3 regions of the Mesorhizobium sp. URHB0026 genome follow, and region 2 is predicted to be linked to each of the others. Evidence: riboswitches for the same ligand, from Rfam matches in the RefSeq annotation. Region 2 holds a riboswitch; each other region holds the start of a gene.
The links. Region 2 has a riboswitch for cobalamin ahead of ACVWWD_RS24340 (DUF1636 family protein). Riboswitches for the same ligand answer to the same signal wherever they lie in the genome.
Positions count from the first base shown of each region.

Region 1: another riboswitch for cobalamin. It lies ahead of ACVWWD_RS10110 (aromatic ring-hydroxylating oxygenase subunit alpha); the one in region 2 lies ahead of ACVWWD_RS24340 (DUF1636 family protein).
Region 3: another riboswitch for cobalamin. It lies ahead of bluB (5,6-dimethylbenzimidazole synthase); the one in region 2 lies ahead of ACVWWD_RS24340 (DUF1636 family protein).

Region 1 covers NZ_JBSSCN010000001.1:1,991,205-1,996,922, reverse strand. The annotation lists gene bglA (beta-galactosidase BglA) at 1-717, shown strand, start outside; gene ACVWWD_RS10130 (ABC transporter ATP-binding protein) at 747-1,859, shown strand; gene ACVWWD_RS10125 (DUF680 domain-containing protein) at 1,938-2,186, opposite strand; gene ACVWWD_RS10120 (DUF680 domain-containing protein) at 2,257-2,463, opposite strand; gene ACVWWD_RS10115 (DUF680 domain-containing protein) at 2,532-2,732, opposite strand; cobalamin riboswitch at 3,226-3,427, shown strand; gene ACVWWD_RS10110 (aromatic ring-hydroxylating oxygenase subunit alpha) at 3,541-4,788, shown strand; gene ACVWWD_RS10105 (hybrid-cluster NAD(P)-dependent oxidoreductase) at 4,865-5,718, shown strand, end outside.
Region 2 covers NZ_JBSSCN010000001.1:4,938,277-4,943,994, reverse strand. The annotation lists gene cobN (cobaltochelatase subunit CobN) at 1-1,676, opposite strand, end outside; gene cobW (cobalamin biosynthesis protein CobW) at 1,695-2,732, opposite strand; gene ACVWWD_RS24340 (DUF1636 family protein) at 2,735-3,163, opposite strand; cobalamin riboswitch at 3,202-3,407, opposite strand; gene ACVWWD_RS24335 (winged helix-turn-helix domain-containing protein) at 3,437-4,636, opposite strand; gene ACVWWD_RS24330 (NADH-quinone oxidoreductase subunit A) at 4,971-5,336, shown strand; gene ACVWWD_RS24325 (NuoB/complex I 20 kDa subunit family protein) at 5,327-5,718, shown strand, end outside.
Region 3 covers NZ_JBSSCN010000001.1:3,237,422-3,243,139, reverse strand. The annotation lists gene dxs (1-deoxy-D-xylulose-5-phosphate synthase) at 1-440, opposite strand, end outside; gene ACVWWD_RS15890 (pirin family protein) at 513-1,433, opposite strand; gene ACVWWD_RS15885 (DUF2277 domain-containing protein) at 1,473-1,739, opposite strand; gene ACVWWD_RS15880 (exodeoxyribonuclease VII small subunit) at 1,831-2,082, opposite strand; gene ACVWWD_RS15875 (histone deacetylase family protein) at 2,086-3,012, opposite strand; cobalamin riboswitch at 3,191-3,372, shown strand; partial or broken gene bluB (5,6-dimethylbenzimidazole synthase) at 3,376-4,050, shown strand; partial or broken gene ACVWWD_RS15865 (hypothetical protein) at 4,167-5,151, opposite strand; gene ACVWWD_RS15860 (TetR/AcrR family transcriptional regulator) at 5,241-5,718, opposite strand, start outside.

The sequences.
Region 1 (5,718 bases), 2.9 Mb from region 2:
AAGATCAGTGCCGCCAAGGTCCGCTCGGTGCTGGAAGCTTTTGGCCGGGTGGCCAGCGACGGCTGGTCGTGCTGGGCGTTTTCCAATCATGACGTGATGCGACCGGCCTCGCGCTGGGCCGCCAACGAGGCCGACCCGTCGGCCTATCTCAAGGTCATATCGGCATTGCTGATGTCGCTGCGCGGTTCGGTCTGCATCTACCAGGGCGAAGAACTCGGCCTCGGCGAGGCCGATCTGCGCTTCGAGGATCTGCAGGATCCCTACGGGATCCGTTTCTGGCCTGAATTCAAGGGCCGCGACGGCTGCCGCACGCCCATGGTGTGGGATGGCAGTGCCAGGAATGGCGGCTTCTCCCAGGCAAAACCCTGGCTGCCGGTGCCGGCCGCGCATCTGCGGCAGGCGGTCAACGTGCAGCAAGGCGACGAAACCTCCCTGCTTGAACATTACCGGCGCTTTCTTGCCTTCCGCCGCGCCAATCCGGCGCTAGCCAAGGGGGACATCGCCTTCATCGAAAGCCAGGGCGACACGGTCGCCTTCACCCGCCGGTCGGGTAATGAGGAGATCGTCTGCGTCTTCAATCTGGGCGCAAGGCCCGCGAAGGTTGACCTCGGCAACCGAACCCTGCAACCTTTGCCGGGACACGGGTTCTCCGGGCAGGCGAGCACCGGGTCGGTCGAACTCGGCGGCTATGGCGCCTGGTTCGGACGAATAGGCTGAAACATCCGAGGAATCACTGGAGGAAACCAATGGCCGATGTCAATTTGAGACAAGTGAAGAAGTCCTATGGCAATCTCAACATTCTCCACGGCATCGACCTCGACATCAAATCGGGCGAGTTCATCGTCTTCGTCGGCCCGTCGGGCTGCGGCAAGTCGACCTTGCTGCGCTCGATCGCGGGGCTCGAGGAAATCACGTCGGGTGAACTCAAGATCGACGGCCAGGTGGTCAACGACGTGCCACCCTCGAAGCGCGGCATCGCCATGGTGTTCCAGTCCTATGCGCTCTACCCGCACATGACCGTCTACGACAACATGGCCTTCTCGATGAAGATCGGTAAGGAAAGCAAGGCCGAGATCGACAAAAGGGTTCGGCAAGCTGCCGAGATCCTGCAGCTGACCAAATATCTGGACCGTCTGCCCAAGGCGATGTCGGGCGGCCAGCGGCAGCGCGTCGCCATCGGCCGCGCCATCGTGCGCAATCCGAAGGTGTTCCTGTTCGACGAACCGCTGTCGAACCTTGACGCCGCATTGCGCGTCGCCACCCGCATCGAGATCGCCAAGCTCAAGGAATCGATGCCCAACACGACCATGATCTACGTCACGCACGACCAAGTCGAGGCGATGACGCTGGCCGACCGGATCGTCGTGCTGAAGGACGGGCACATCGAGCAGGTCGGCACGCCCATGGAACTCTACAAGAACCCAGGCAACCTCTTCGTCGCCCAGTTCATCGGCTCGCCGGCCATGAACATCCTGCCGGCGACGGTCGACAAGACGGGCAACCCGACCATCGTCAGCCATGTCGGCGGCCGAAAGGCGACGGTGCCGATCGCGACACCTGCTTCGGCAAAGGGAGCGGCGGTCAGCTTCGGCGTACGGCCGGAAGATCTCGCGATCGCCAGCGGTGCGGATTATCTGTTCGAGGGGAGCGTCGATTATCTCGAACAGCTTGGCGAGGTCCAGCTGGTCTATGTCGATATTGGCCGGGCCGACCTGCCGCTGGTGACCAAGCTGCCGGGCAATGTCGAGGTCAAGCGCGGCTCGACGCTGCGGCTGACCGCCAATGCCGGCGACCTCCATATCTTCGATGCGGAGGGTCGCTCCTTTGCCCTCCACGAAGCGGAAGCAAAGGCGGCCTGAAGACGGCCGTTCCGGTAACGCAAAAAACAAAAGCAGCGGCGGGCATGGCCCGCCGCTCTTTTTGTCTGCACAGGCTGGTTAGTTGTTGCCGAAGAGATTGCGATCGGCACCCTGATGGGCCGGCTTCTGCACGTCGCCAGACGAATTCAGCAGCTTGTAGACCGGCGAATCGCTGTTGCGGATCGCACCCGTATGCGACGTATCGACATTGACAGTCGACGAAGCAGTGGGCTGGTTGGCGCCGTTGGAGCCATAATTGTCGCTGCCGGCGAAGGCGCTGCCGGAGAGGGCCAGAACGGCGGCGGCGGCAATGAGGATCTTGTTCATTTTAGGTAACTCCTGAATTTTGGAAGTCCCGCGGACCGGCGGGCAAAAGCCCACCGGCCGTGGGAGGCCATTAATGGCCGAAGAGGTTGCGGTCGCTGCCCTGCTGGACAGGCGCCGAGGTGGCCGGAGCCGACTTGCCGATCGACGCGGTGTTTGGATTGTCGGTGGAGGCAGCAGCAGCCTGGTTGGCGCCGTTGGAGCCATAGTTGTCGCTGCCGGCGAAAGCGCTGCCTGAGAGAGCCAGAACGGCGGCGGCAGCAAAGAGGATCTTGTTCATTTTAATACTCCTGAATTGTAGGGTCCACCGGCGCGGCAGGTTCACCCGCCGCGTGCCGGAGATGATTATTAATTGTTGCCGAAGAGGTTGTGGTCGGCGCCCGTCACAGGCGTCTGGGCAGCCGGCTCCGACTTCTTGGTCGAAGCGGTGTAGGAGCTGTCGACAGTGGCCGCGGGGGTCGCGGCGTTCGAACCATAATGGTCGCTACTAGCGAAGGCGCTGCCGGAAATCGCCAGAAGGGCGGCGGCAGTGAGAATGATCTTTTTCATTTTTGTACTCCAGTATTTTTCCCGTCCGTCTAGCGGCGTGTCTTGGATTGAATCGCGTCGTTCGGACCGCCCCGATGTGGGAGAGCCCCCTTGCCGTTTCCAATCACGAAGTTGTTCAGCGTGGACCATGACTCTGCTACTTGAAATTGTACCAACGCCTTCTACATGTCTCATTTTTCTGTTCGGTATCAAGTAGTTGACTAAGATGACGACCCGATCACCAACTGTGTCGGAGGGCTGGGCGTTCACACTGTCCTGCACGCACCGTCAACAGAAACGAACCGTTCGGTTCGATTTTAGACTGTGCTAATAGTCACTTTTCGAAACCGTTAACCCTTTTCCGGCCGGCTGAGGGTCGAAAACGGTGCCCGCGCGCGCCTGGCGAGAAGAGGCGATTCCCCCCGCGGCAATCATGCCGGGACGATCCCGCATGCGTGTCGCGCCGCATGGATGCGATGTCGCTTTCGTGCCGATGTCGCAAACCCTGTCGTGATTAGATCAAGCCATCTCAGGTGCCGCTGCGTGACGACGGAGCGGAGAATTGGGAAGCCGGTCAGATTCCGGCGCTGCCCCCGCAACGGTGGTGGAGTTCAAGTCGCAACGGGAGACCACTGGGCGAAAGCCTGGGAAGGTGTCGCGATGGTCCGCCAGGACAACTCCAGAGCCCGGAAACCAGCCCGAGATCGCTAGAACTCGACTGATCGCGGTGGGCGGTCAAGGGGCGGATGGTGTTGTCCGGCTTTCGCCGGCTTGCGCCCAGTCCTTCCTCCATCACCACCAGTTCAGTCCTTGAAAATGAGGACAGGACATGGACGCGCGCAACGACATGCTGAGGCTTTTGAACGGCCGCAGACAGGGCCTTTCGCTGGAACAGCCCTTCTATACCGACCCGGACTACTTCAAGCTGGACATGGAGCTGATCTGGTATCGCGACTGGCTGTTCATCGGCCATGATTGCGAGTTGCCCAAGCCGGGCAGCTTCATCACCGTGCAGATCGGCGATTATCCGGTCGTGCTGGTGCGCGATCAGCAGGGCAAGATCAACGCCTTCCACAATTCCTGCCGCCATCGCGGCAGCCGCGTCTGCAACACCGACAAGGGCATGGCCGCCAAGCTGGTGTGTCCCTATCACCAGTGGACCTACGAACTCGACGGCCGGCTGCTGTTCGCCCGCCAGATGGCCGATGGGTTCGACAAGAGCCAGTTCGGGCTCAAGCCGGTCGCCTGCGAAAGCGTCGCCGGCTATGTCTTCATCTGCCTGGCCAAGGAGCCCGCCGACTTCGCGCCGATGCGGGCGATGATCGAGCCCTATCTCCAGCCGCACCGGCTGAGCGAGGCCAAGATCGCCTTCGAGAGCACGATCATCGAGAAGGGCAACTGGAAGCTGGTCTGGGAAAACAACCGCGAATGCTACCATTGCGCGGGCAACCACCCTGAGCTGTGCAAGACCTTCCCGGAAGCGCCGACCGTGACTGGCGTGCAAGGCGCCGACAACGACCCGGAGATGCTGGCCCACTGGGCGAAGTGCGAAGCTGTTGGCCTGCCCAGCAAGTTTCGGATCGACCCGGCCGGACAATACCGCGCCACCCGCGCGCCGCTGCTGCGCGATGCCCAGAGCTACACGATGACCGGCAAGCGGGCGGTGAAGAGGAACCTGTCCGACAGCGTCTCGGCCGACCGGATCGGCACGCTAATGCACTATCACTACCCGACAACCTGGAACCATATCCTCGTGGATCATGCGGTGACGTTCCGCGTGCTGCCGGTCAGCGCCACGGAAACAGCGGTGACGACCAAATGGCTGGTCCACAAGGATGCGGTGGAAGGCGTTGACTACGATCTGCCCGAACTCACCCATGTCTGGACCGAGACCAACGACCAGGACCGCCGCATCGTCGAGGAAAACGCCTTCGGCATCCTGTCGCCGGCCTACGAGCCCGGTCCCTATTCGGAGCTGCACGAGGGCGGCGTCATCCAGTTCGTCGACTGGTACGCGCGCTTTATCGGCCCACGGCTTTCCGAAGACGGCCGGCCCGCTCTGCGCAGTGTCGCCTAGCGCATTTCGCCCAAACCGTGCAGCGTTTTGGGATCACGACATGCGCAAAATGAAAAGGTATGCAGGGATGAACGCCATGACTGATCTTGGCCTCTATCGCCATCTCGACCAGATGGCGCCGTGGAACGACAGGCTGCAGGTGCTGGAAGTGATCGGCGTCAGCGACGAGGCGCCCGACGTCAAGACCTTCACCTTCCGCTCGGACAACCAGACCTGGTTCCGCTACAAGCCGGGCCAGTTCGTGACGCTGGAATTGCCGACACCGGACGGCCCGCTGATGCGCACCTACACGCTGTCATCATCGCCGTCGCGACCATTCTCGATCGCGGTGACGGTGAAGGCGCAGGCGGGCAGCGTCGGCACACGCTGGATGTTCGATCACCTGACGCCCGGCTCGCACGTCAAGGCCTATGGACCGGCCGGCGACTTTTCGCTGCACAGCCACCCGGCGGCGAAATACCTGTTCATCTCGGCCGGTTCGGGCGTGACGCCGATGATGTCGATGCTGCGCTGGCTGAACGACTGCGCGCCATGGACCGATGTCGGATTCGTCAATTGCGCGCGGCGCCCTGAAGAGATCATCTTTCGCAAGGAACTCGAACTACTCGGCGGCCATATGCCGGGCCTGTCGCTCGGCTTCATGATCGAGGAGCGGTCGAGCCGCGAGGGCTGGTACGGCCATATGGGCCGCATCGACGCCATCCGGCTGCCGCTCCTGGCGCCCGATTTCCGCGAACGCGAAATCTTCTGCTGCGGCCCCGATCCCTTCATGCGCGCCGTGCGCGGCATGCTGGAGGCCGCCGGGTTCGACATGGCAAAGTACCATCAGGAGAGCTTTGCCGCGCCGGCGGTGGAGGAAATCCCGGCGCCGTTTGCCTCGCCGGCTGAAGACGGCGGGGCGATTTGCGTCGAAGCCGCGACGCCGATCCG
Region 2 (5,718 bases):
CAGGTTTGCGACAGCGCGACGGTCTTGCCGGGCAGCCATTCCAGCGTGCCGTGGGCGCCGACATGGATGAGAGCGTGGGTGCCGATCGATTTGCGCAGCCACAGGCCAAAGGCGATCAAGGCATGGCGCGGGGGGAGGGTCGGATCGTGGTAGTCGGCGCGACGATCGGCCGAGCGGCCCCGGTCGGGGGCGAGTGCCACGGTGACATTGCCGAAATGCGCGGCGCGGAAGGGGAAGTGGTGTTTGCCTGATAGCGAAGTTGTGTGCGAGGTCTCATTTTCCGCTCTGCCCCACGCAGCCTTTACCGCGGCAATCGCCGATGTCGGCAACTCTTTCGAGAAGTCGAGATAGTCATTCAACCCCAGCCCATCACTGCCCCGCTCCAGCATCTGCAACAATTCACGCGGCGTTTGCGGAATCCCCTCAACGGCATAGCCCTGTTCGCTCAAGTCGTGCAGCATGGCCAGGACGCTGGATGGCACATCCAGCCCGACCGCATAGCCTGTGCGGCCAGGTGCACTGGGATAGTCGGGGATGAGGATCGCGAGCTTGCGCTCGTCCCGCTTCGTCTCCCGCAGCCGGATGAAAGCCGAGACTCGACCGGCCACTTGCTCCACCCGGTCCAGTTCCGGCCGGTTCGCCAACGCGCGATGGCCAAGCGCCGGATCGATATCGCTCTCGGCCTTGAAGGAAATGGCGCCGGCGAGGATGCGGCCGTCGAGTTCGGGCAGCACGACATGCATGGCAAGGTCGGCTGGCGCCAGGCCGCGCTGGTTGTTTTCCCAGACGTCGCGGCGCGTGGTGGCGACGATGACCTGGAAGACGGGCACGCCGGCGCGGTCGAACAGGGTTTCGACGCCGGGTTCCGCGCCGGATGCGAAAGCGGTCGCGGTGACGATCGCGGCGGGTTTCAGCGATGCGATGGCATTTTCGACGAAAGCCAGCGACGCCGGATCCTTCAGACTGGAAACGAAGATCGGGACCGGTGCCAATCCCCTGGAGCGCAAAGCCTCGGCCAGCGCGTCGATCGGGGCGACATCGGCGGCAAGCAGCATCGATCGGTAGAAGAGAATCGGGATAATGGGAGTGTCGCTGTTGGAACCGGCCGGCTCCTCCGCGACCCCCAATCCAGCCTGATAGTACCCGGCCTTCGGCACGCTGACCGGGTTGGCGACGGGCGTATCCTGTCCGGCCAGGCCTGCCAGCTTGTGCACCAGCGCGCTCATATTGGCCGGGCCGCCCTCGCGGAAATAGCCGAGCAGGCCGTCCAGTTCGGCACGCGGCAGCGTCGAGGCTTCGACCAGCCTGAGATCCTCGTCGTGGCTTTCGCCGGGAAGCAGCGCCAGTTTGATGCCGCGTTCGCGGGCAATCACCGCCAGTTGGTCGCAGCCATAGCGCCACCACTCGTAGCCGCCGAGGATGCGCACCAGGATGATTTTGGCGTGGCGGGCGACGCTGTCGATCCAGAGGTCGACGGACATGGGATGGCGCAGGTCGCGCAGTGCGGCCAGCCGCATCGAGGGCAGGCGACCGGCATCCGCCTTCCACGCCGCAGCCAGTCCGGCGAGATCGCTGTCGGTGAAGGATAGGGCCACGATGTCCGCCGGCGCCTGCCTGAGATCGACAGGCTCGGCGAGGTCGTCGAGCGAGGCGGAGGTCGTGGTGAGGATGTGCATCCCGGCGCGGCCTGGAAATCAGCCGGCGAGGATACGTTCGATCGCAGGACGGTTCAGCCCCTTGAGGCCGATGACGACAAGGCGCGATCGGCGGTCGTCCCCGGCGGTCCAGGCACGGTCGTAGTAATGATTGACCCGCGGGCCGACGGCCTGCAGCAGGAGCCGCATCGGCTTGCCGCCGACCTCGACGAAGCCTTTCACGCGCAGCACGTTTTCCTGTTCGGCGGCGGCGGCGACGCGCTTTGCCAACTCGTCGGGATTGGCGATCGAGGGAATGTCGACGATGAACGTGTCGAAGTCGTCATGCTCGTGATCGAATGCGCCGTCATGGTGGGACTTGCGGTTCTCGATGTCGTCCTCGACGGCGAGACCGAGCCCGAGCAGCACCGAGGGATCGACCTTGCCATGGGACGTCGGCACGATCTTCACGGCGCGGACGGAGTGTTCGTTGACGATGGCCTTGGCGCGAGCCGAGCCGGCGGCGTCCATCAGGTCGCTCTTCGACAGGATGATCAGGTCGGCGCAGGCGATCTGATCCTCGAACACTTCCTCGACCGGATCGTCATGGTCGAGGCTCTCGTCCTGCGCGCGCTGCGCCTGCAGGGCGTCCATGTCGTTGGCGACGCGGCCTTCCGCCAGTGCGGGGCCGTCGACCACGGCGATGACGCCATCGACGGTCACGCGGCTCTTCACCGTCGGCCACTGGAAGGCTTGGACCAGAGGCTTGGGCAGAGCGAGGCCCGAGGTTTCGATCAGGATATGGTCGACCTTCGGCGTCAGCGACAGGATCTTGTCGAGGGCCGGCACGAAATCGTCGGCCACGGTGCAGCAGATGCAGCCATTGGCCAGTTCGACGATGTTTTCCTCTGGGCAGGTGTCGATGCCGCAGCCCTTGAGGATCTCGCCGTCGATGCCGATGTCGCCGAACTCGTTGACGATGATGGCAATCCGCTTGCCGCCCGCGTTTTCCAGGAGATGGCGGACCAGCGTCGTCTTGCCGGCGCCGAGGAAGCCGGTGACGACGGTGCAGGGAACGCGAGACAGAGATGTTGTCATGATCAGTCTTTCAGCATGTCGAGGGGTGGAATGCGGGCAACGAGGCCGCGCTTGAGGCTATCGGGCCTGCCCCGCCAGGGAATGAGGCCGTCGCTCGAGGTGGCGAAGAGTTTCGCGCCGGTTACTAGATCGGCGCCGCTGGTCGTGGTCAGATCGCCGAACACATAGCTCCAGCAGCCGTCGCGCAGGATCGCGGCGCTAAGCCGGCGCTTGCAATTGCCGAGGCATTCGACCGTGCGGACGCGAATCTTCTCGGCCAAGGCGGCTTGGCGCGTATCTTCAGCCAAAAGTTCGCCGGCCCGGGGATGGGCGTCGGAGCCGGTCTCGTCGCGACAGGAAGCGCAGACAATGACCGTGATGCCGGCCAGGGAATCATCCCCGCCGGACGAAATGTCGGTTGTTTCAGCCGAAAAGCTGCTGTCGCGATCCAAATCAGGCTCCTTGCCCGGAAAACCCGCCAGGCGATCGGATTATTGCATTCCAGACGGCAGGTCTCCTGGCTCGCGGGTCATCGCCTTGGTAGCCGCCTTCCCGGGACAATCCCAGTGGCTTTCGGCCTTGGCTCTTCGCTCACAGTTGCGGGGACAGCCGCGGATTTGGGATTTTCAATCCCGCACCGCATTCCCTCTTGGCTCCTCCCTTTGCCGAGAGGAGACCGTCTGAATGGGATTTAGGCTCTTGCAGGCAGCGGTGTCAACGCGAGCTTACGACACCGCGATGTCGGACAGCGCCGGGCCGAGATCGCCGACAGGGGTTATTTCCATGCGCTCAAGGCCAAGCCAGCCCTGCATCTGCCTCAATTCCTCGAAGAGCTGGGCGGCGGTTTCGGGCGGTGCGTCGGGCTCGGCGTAGGCGGCATGGACGCGCAGGACACTGGCCGGCCGGTCGGCCTTGAGGTCGATGCGCGCCACAATCCTGTCGCCGAGCAGGAAAGGCAGGACATAGTAGCCATATTGCCGCTTGTCGGCCGGCGTGTAGATTTCGATGCGGTAATGGAAGTCGAACAGCCGCTCTGAGCGCGAGCGCTCGAAGACGACCGGATCGAACGGCGCCAGCAGGGCGCGGGCCTCGATCTTGCGCGGCATACGGGCGTCCTTGTGAAGGTAAGCCGGCTTGTCCCAGCCCTCGACACGGACCGGCAGCAAGTCGCCGAGTTCGACCAGTTCCTCCAGCCGGCCTTTCATGTCGGCCGGCGAGAGTCGAAAATAGTCGCGCAGGTCGCCTGAAGTCGCCACGCCATGGGCACGGGCGGAAATGCGCAGCAATTCGCGATGCGCGTCCTCAGGCGTCGGTACCGGCAGATCGAGGATCGGCTGCGGCAGCACGCGCTCCGGGAGGTCGTAGAAGCGCTCGAAGCCGCGTCGGTGCGCGGTGGTAATGCGCCCGGCCCAGAACAGCCACTCGAAGGCGTGCTTGGCGTGGCTCCAACCCCACCAGCCGCCGGAGCCTTTCTGGCCTTCGAGCGCCGAAGCGGCGATCGGCCCGCGCGCGACGACCTCGCGGTGGATCTCTTCTATATAGGCGGCGTGCTCGCGGCCCCATTTGGCCAGTCCCAGATACATTTCATCGCCTTGCTCGGCGCGCTGCATGCGCCAGCGCATCAGCGGGTAGGTCTCGACCGGCAGGAACGAGGCTTCATGCGCCCAATATTCGAAGACGGTGCGCTTGCGCGTCACGGCGGCGTTGTCGAGCAAAGCGAGGGGATAGGGGCCGAGACGCGAATAGAGCGGCATGTAATGAGCGCGCACCACGGCACTGACGGAATCGATCTGCAACAGGCCGGTGCGGGACAGAACGCGGGCGAAATGGCGACGGTCCGGCGTGCCGGCCGGGCGGGGATCGAGAAATCCCTGGGCCGCGAGCGCGATGCGCCGGGCGGCGGCAAGCGAGATCTTTTCCTTCATGCGGATGCGTCTCTGATGGACCTGTCTGGCACATTGCTGGGCGTGATTCCCATCCATGCTAGCAGGGTTTTGGCGGCAACCGTGTCAGGAGAGAAAAGTGGAGTTTAAAGCGAAGGAAATCAAACAGGAGCGGATGGGACCAGTTTCTCCCGGAATGCCGTCCAGCGCGGTGTTTTGAACAAGGTTTGACTTGCTTCGCTGGAAGTGCTGCGCTAACCCTCGCCGCGTTGCAGCATAGGCCCCTTAAAACGGTTCAGCGGTTAATCTGTCACGCTTCCGCATTAAGGTTCGGTGCTGTAGTCAAAGTGGATTGGCGCCAACGGAAAGCCGCTGCATGAACGCACTTCTCAGTTCGTACCTGCCCATCGTCCTGTTTATCGGCGTGGCACTGGTCGTCGGCCTGGCGCTACTGGCGGCCCCGTTCCTGGTGGCGTATCGCAACCCCGATCCTGAAAAACTTTCCGCCTACGAGTGCGGTTTCAACTCGTTCGACGACGCCCGCATGAAATTCGACATCCGCTTCTACCTGGTGTCGATCCTGTTCATTATATTTGACCTGGAAGTAGCCTTCCTCTTCCCCTGGGCAGTGTCCTTCTCGAAGATCGGCATGCTCGGTTTCTGGTCAATGATGGTGTTTTTGGCAGTGCTGACCATCGGCTTTGCCTATGAATGGAAAAAAGGAGCGCTGGAATGGGATTGAACGACAGTTCAGGCACCCTCGTCGCGCCGAAGCCCAAAGGTATTATCGATCCCAACACCGGCAGGCCGGTGGGGGAGGACGATCCCTTCTTCCTCGAAATCAACAATGAGCTTGCCGACAAGGGTTTTCTGGTCACCTCGACCGAGGCGCTGATCACCTGGGCGCGCAGCGGCTCGCTCATGTTCATGACCTTCGGTCTGGCGTGCTGCGCGGTCGAGATGATCCACACCTCGATGCCGCGTTACGATTCGGAGCGGTTCGGTGTCGCGCCGCGCGCGTCTCCGCGCCAGTCCGACATCATGATCGTCGCCGGCACGCTGACCAACAAGATGGCGCCGGCGCTGCGCAAGGTCTACGACCAGATGCCGGAGCCGCGCTACGT
Region 3 (5,718 bases), 1.7 Mb from region 2:
GAGAGGTCGCGGGCGGCGGCCATACCGAGGCCGGCCGATATCGATGTCGAGGAATGGGCGGCGCCGAACGGGTCATATTCGCTCTCGGCTCGGCGGGTGAAGCCCGACAAACCGCCTTCCTGGCGCAAGGTGCGGATGCGGTCGCGACGGCCGGTCAGGATCTTGTGCGGATAGGCCTGGTGGCCGACATCCCAGATCAGCCGGTCATCGGGTGTGTTGAAGACATAATGCAGTGCCACCGTCAGTTCGACCACGCCAAGGCCGGCACCGAGATGGCCGCCGGTGCGGGAAACGGCATCGACCAGTTCGGCGCGAAGCTCAAATGCCAGTTGTGGCAAGTCGCTCTCGGCCAGCCTGCGCAGATCGGCCGGGACGCGAACCCTATCGAGAAGCGGCGTATGCGGCGTTGCGTTCACGTTGGGCCCAGACTTTCTGTTCATCTGCGGGATAGGCCGCCGGCAGGCGAAAGTAAATGCGTGTCGCTGACGCGGACGCTCAACCCTTCGATCCGCTCAACCTTCCGGCAGCGGGATGAATTCTTTCTCATCACCAGGAACGATATCGAAGCGGCCGGTCTTCCATTCCTGCTTGGCCTGCTCGATGCGCTCCTTGGACGAGGAAACGAAATTCCACCAGATGTAGCGCTTTGAGCCAAGCGAGGCGCCGCCGAACAGCATGAAATGCGCCCCGGTCGATGACGATATGACGATCTCGTCGCCGGGCCGGAACACCAGCAGCCGTTCCGCCGGAAAGACATCACTCGAAATCGAGACCTCGCCCTCCAGCGTGTAGATGGCGCGCTCCTCGGCATCGGCCGGGATTTTGACGCTGGCGCCGGGCGCCACCCGCAAATCTGCATAGAGTGTTTCGGTATCGGCCCGCACCGGAGACCGCAAGCCCTGGAACTCACCGATGACGACGCGGCCGCTGACGCCTTCGGCGTCGATTTCGGGAAGCCGCAGCGCCGCGGTGTTCTCGAACACCGGTGCCACCTCTTCCTTGCCGTCCGGCAGAGCCAACCAGGTCTGCAGGCCGGAGATCGACATCGGCGCGCCGCGCAATTCCTGCGGCGTGCGCTCGGAGTGGACGATGCCGCGACCAGCCGTCATCAGGTTCACGTCGCCGGGCTCGATGACCATCTCGGTGCCCAGCGAATCGCGATGCCTGATCTTGCCGTCGAACAGATAGGTCACGGTCGACAGGCCGATATGCGGGTGCGGACGGACATCGAGCGCCTGGCCGGCGCGCATGATCGCGGGACCCATTCGATCGAAGAAGATGAACGGCCCGACCAGGCGCCTCTTAGCGGTCGGCAAGGCGCGACGCACTTCGAAACCGCCAATGTCCTTGGCGTTGGGGATGACCATCAGCTCGATCTGGTCGCTGGCGAAGGCATCGCCGGCCTCAGGGTCTTTGCCGGGGAAGAAGCTCATGAACTCTCCTCGTCAGCGGTCAGCGGGCGCGTGGGCATATCAGGCGAACCGGATCGCCGCTTTTGCTTTTAATTTGGCCGCCACCTCTTCGCGATTGCGCGGATGCTGGTGGGTTTCGAGGGAATCGAGCAATTCGCGTGCGGATGCGGCGATGGCTTCGACCGCATGATCGAACGCATGCTGGTTCTTGGCAGAAGGCCGCGTCGTGCCGCTCAGCTTGCGGACAAACTGCAGTGCCGCGTCACGGACTTCGTCGTTAGTTGCCGGCGGATCAAAATTGAACAGGGTCTTGATGTTTCTGCACATCGCTTCCGTATCTCCTCTTGTCCGTTTCAATCGGGACGAACTGTATCCTCAATGATGATCGTGTCCAAAAATCGGTAAGGCTGCTCCGGACTCAGTCCGCGTCGAGCGGCTCGGTTCCAACCGGCTTGCCGTCGCGCGACAGCCTGATCTTCTCGACCTTGTCCTCGGCGGCCTTCAGCAGCCGGTCGCAATGGACCTTCAGCGCCTCGCCCCGCTCGTAAATCCGGATAGACTGGTCGAGCGGCACGTCGCCCCGCTCCAGATCATCGACGATCTTCTCCAGTGCGTCGAGTGCCTGTTCAAAGCTCATCGCCTTGACGTCTTCGTTGATCTCACCGGTCATCATTCATCCTTTCATCAGTCGCCCGACATGGGCGGCGACCGAAAATGCCAATCCCTGCAGATCGTAGCCGCCCTCGAGCAGGCTGACGAGCCGGTTGCCGCCGTGGATTGCGGCGCGCTGCATCAGCTGGCCGGTCGCCCAGTCGAAATCGTCCTCGGTCAGATTGATTTCCGCCAGCGGGTCGCGATGGTGCGCGTCGAAGCCGGCCGAAATGACAATCAGATCCGGCGCGAAATTGTCGAGTGCCGGCAGCACGCGCGACAGGAACGCATCACGAAACACCTCGCTGCCGGTCCGAGGCGCCAGCGGCGCATTGACGATGTTGCCGGCGCCGGTCTCGCTCTTCGCGCCCGTGCCGGGATAAAGCGGCATCTGGTGCGTCGAGCAATAAAGCACCGAGGGATCGTCCCAAAAAATATCCTGCGTGCCATTGCCGTGATGCACGTCCCAGTCGACGACGGCGACGCGCTCGGCGCCGTGCTTCTTCTGCGCGTAGCGGGCCGCGATTGCCGCCGTGTTGAAGAAGCAGAAGCCCATGGCAGTGGTCTTTTCGGCATGGTGGCCGGGCGGACGGGCGGCGACAAAGACGTTGTCGGCGCGGCCCGCAAAGACGTCGTCGACGGCGGCATTGGCGGCACCGATCGCCGTAATCACCGCCTGCCAGCTTTTCGGGCTGGCGGTGGTGTCTGCGTCGATGCGGGCAATGCCTTCGTCGGGGATGGCGGCGCGGACACGCGCGACGAAATCGGCGGGATGCGCGTAGAGGATGGTCGCTTCGTCGCCCTGCGGTGCCTCGACGCGGTCAAGCGCGGCAAAAGCTTCGTCGTCGAGCACGCGCTCGATGGCGCGCAGGCGGTCGGGCCGCTCGGGGTGACCGGGCGGGGTGATGTGTTCGAGAAAGATCGGGTGCGTGTAAAGACGGGTGGCCATGCCCCCTATCTAGTGCCCCGGCGCCGTGATGGCCATGCGTTGCGGCTTGATCGCTGGGGAAAATCGAACCTGCGTCCATTCATGTCGCTGCGGGCATTGGCGTCGTCGGCCCTTCGGAGTAAGACTGCCGCTACTGCCTGGTGCCTGCCGGTCTGTTTGTTTTAGCCGCATTCCGCGACGCCAAGTGTTTCCACTTGGCTACAAATGCCCTGGCAGGAGAATCGGGAACACGGTTGAACTCCGTGGCGTGCCCAACGCTGTGAGGGGGACCGCGCCGGTAGATGCCACTGTCGATGACGGGAAGGCACCGGACGCGGGTTGATCCCGAGCCAGAAGACCGGCCTGGCAGGCATCGTCATCCGCATGGTCAGGCGGATGGCATCGATTGCAATCGCAAGGGGACAAGCGATGCGGGAAGCCATGACCGCTCAAATGGGCGATGGATTTGACCAGAGTGCGCGCGACGCGGTTTACCGTGCCATGTTTACGCGGCGCGACGTCCGCAGCCATTTTACATCGGAGGCGATCGACGACGAGGTGCTGGCGCGGCTGCTGCTTGCCGCCCACCACGCGCCATCGGTCGGCTTCATGCAACCCTGGAACTTCATCGTCATCCGCGATGCCGCGCGGCGGGCGGAGGTGCGCGACCTGTTCCTGGCCGCGCGAGAACGGGAACTGCCTGAAATCGAGGCAGAACGGCAGGCGCTCTACCGCAAGCTCAAGCTCGAAGGCATTTGCGAAAGCGCGCTAAACATCTGCATCACCTGCGACCGCGAGCGCTCGAAAGGCTCGCCGTTGGGGCGGTGGCACAATCCGGAGATGGATCTCTACAGCACGGTCTGCGCGGTGCAGAATTTCTGGCTGGCCGCGCGTGCCGAGGGCGTTGGGGTCGGCTGGGTCAGCATCATCGAGGCGCAAGCGCTGAAAAGCCTGCTGGCGATTCCCGATCACGTGACGCCGATCGCCTATCTCTGCGTCGGCCGCGTTTCCGAGTTCGCACCGAAGCCGGACCTCGAAACGCATGGCTGGGGCCGGCGGCTGCCGCTGCCCGAGCTGATCATGAGCGAGACTTTTCGCGGGCAAGGCGAAGCGCCGCTCAAATCAGCAGTGGCGCGCCTCGGCACCGTCGCCGGTGCGCCCGCGAGCCCGGCCGATCAGCTCGTCGCGCCGGCCGTGCCCCAGCGCGAACCGCCGAAAGTGGAGAGCGCCTTGTCCTTGAGTTCCCTGAACTTCGACGAAGCTTCGGCCAGCCTGGCGTCCCAGGCGGCATCGGGGACCTGACCCTCGATGGTCTTGAAATAGACCTGCATCAGGCAGGCAATGGCGAAGGGCTCGATGAAGGCCGCCTTGAAAGCCCAGGCAAAGACGATTGCCAGCACGAAAGCCCAGCCGGCGAGCTGCCCGGGCATGATGTAAAGAATAGCGGCTGCCGGAGCGAGCATCAGCAGGAAAATCACGAACGACACGGCCCACATGATGACCGCCAGCCAGACGGCGTTCTTGACCATGGTCTTACCGTTCTGGGCGTAGAGCACGACGCCTTGGCGCGCGGTTTCGAACGGCGAGGACGAATTGATGCGGATGTTGTAGCCAAGAATGATCTCGTCGACATAGGTCAGCGACAGGCGAATCACAGTGTTGAGGAACGGAAACCAGTCCGCTCAGGCCAGGAATAGGCAGGAAGGCCGCGATGCCGCCGAGCAGGCCGGTGATGGCGCGGATGGCGCCCTTGACCAATTGGTCGACAACGAAAAGGATGTTGGCCTCGGCAAAACGCTCGGTCACGATCTCTTTTGCGTAGGCGATCTGGTTCTGGCCGTCGGGAACATCATGGCCGTCGATCAGATGCACCATGACGGCTATATGGCCCGCTTTGACGACGTAGAGGATGTATTCGCGGATCCAGTAGACGGCGATCGAGACGATGCCGAAACCGACCACGCCGCCCCACATCGCAAAAGACAATGGTCCGTCGGGATCGGTGGAAATATGGCCGACGCCATAGCCGACGGATGCGCCGGTGCCGGTTGCCATGATGTAGGCCAGCGTGATGCCGAAATAGACGATCATGCGAAAGACAATGAAAGGCCAGGTCCGCATCATGATGGACACCGACCTGCCGATATCGAAATCCCACATGCCCGAATCTCCCCTCAGAGATGGCTGCCGAGGATGCGCTCAAACCGGCTATTGTCAATTGCAGGTGGTGGCGGGACTGCCATGGAGGTTCATCTTGAAAGCGCTTCCGGTTTTTTCAGCAGGCCTTCGAGCAATTGCTTGAACGCGGCCACCACCATTTTCGAGGTCCCTTCGGGATCTGGCGAATTGGCGATCCGCTGCGCAGCCTGGCTGCTCGCCCCATTGATCAGCCGCGCTGCCGACTCCGGATCGACGCCGGGGACGACCACCCCCTCCCCTTGCAGCGCGGTCAGATGATCGGTCATTGAACCGACGCAGGCGTTGGCATTCGACCACTGTGCCGGATCGCCCAGCACAGCCGGACCATCCCGGAACATGATGCGCTGGATTTCCGGCTCCAGCGCCATTTCGATATAGGTGGTGCATTCGTCGACGAAATGCTGCCAGCGGGTCGGCGCCCGCGACGCGACCTCATTCACCCGGGCCGCCATCTCCGCGTCGATTTCGGCCATAACCGCCTCAAGCAGCCCCTTCTTGTCGCCGAAGTGATGATAGAGGGCGCCGCGC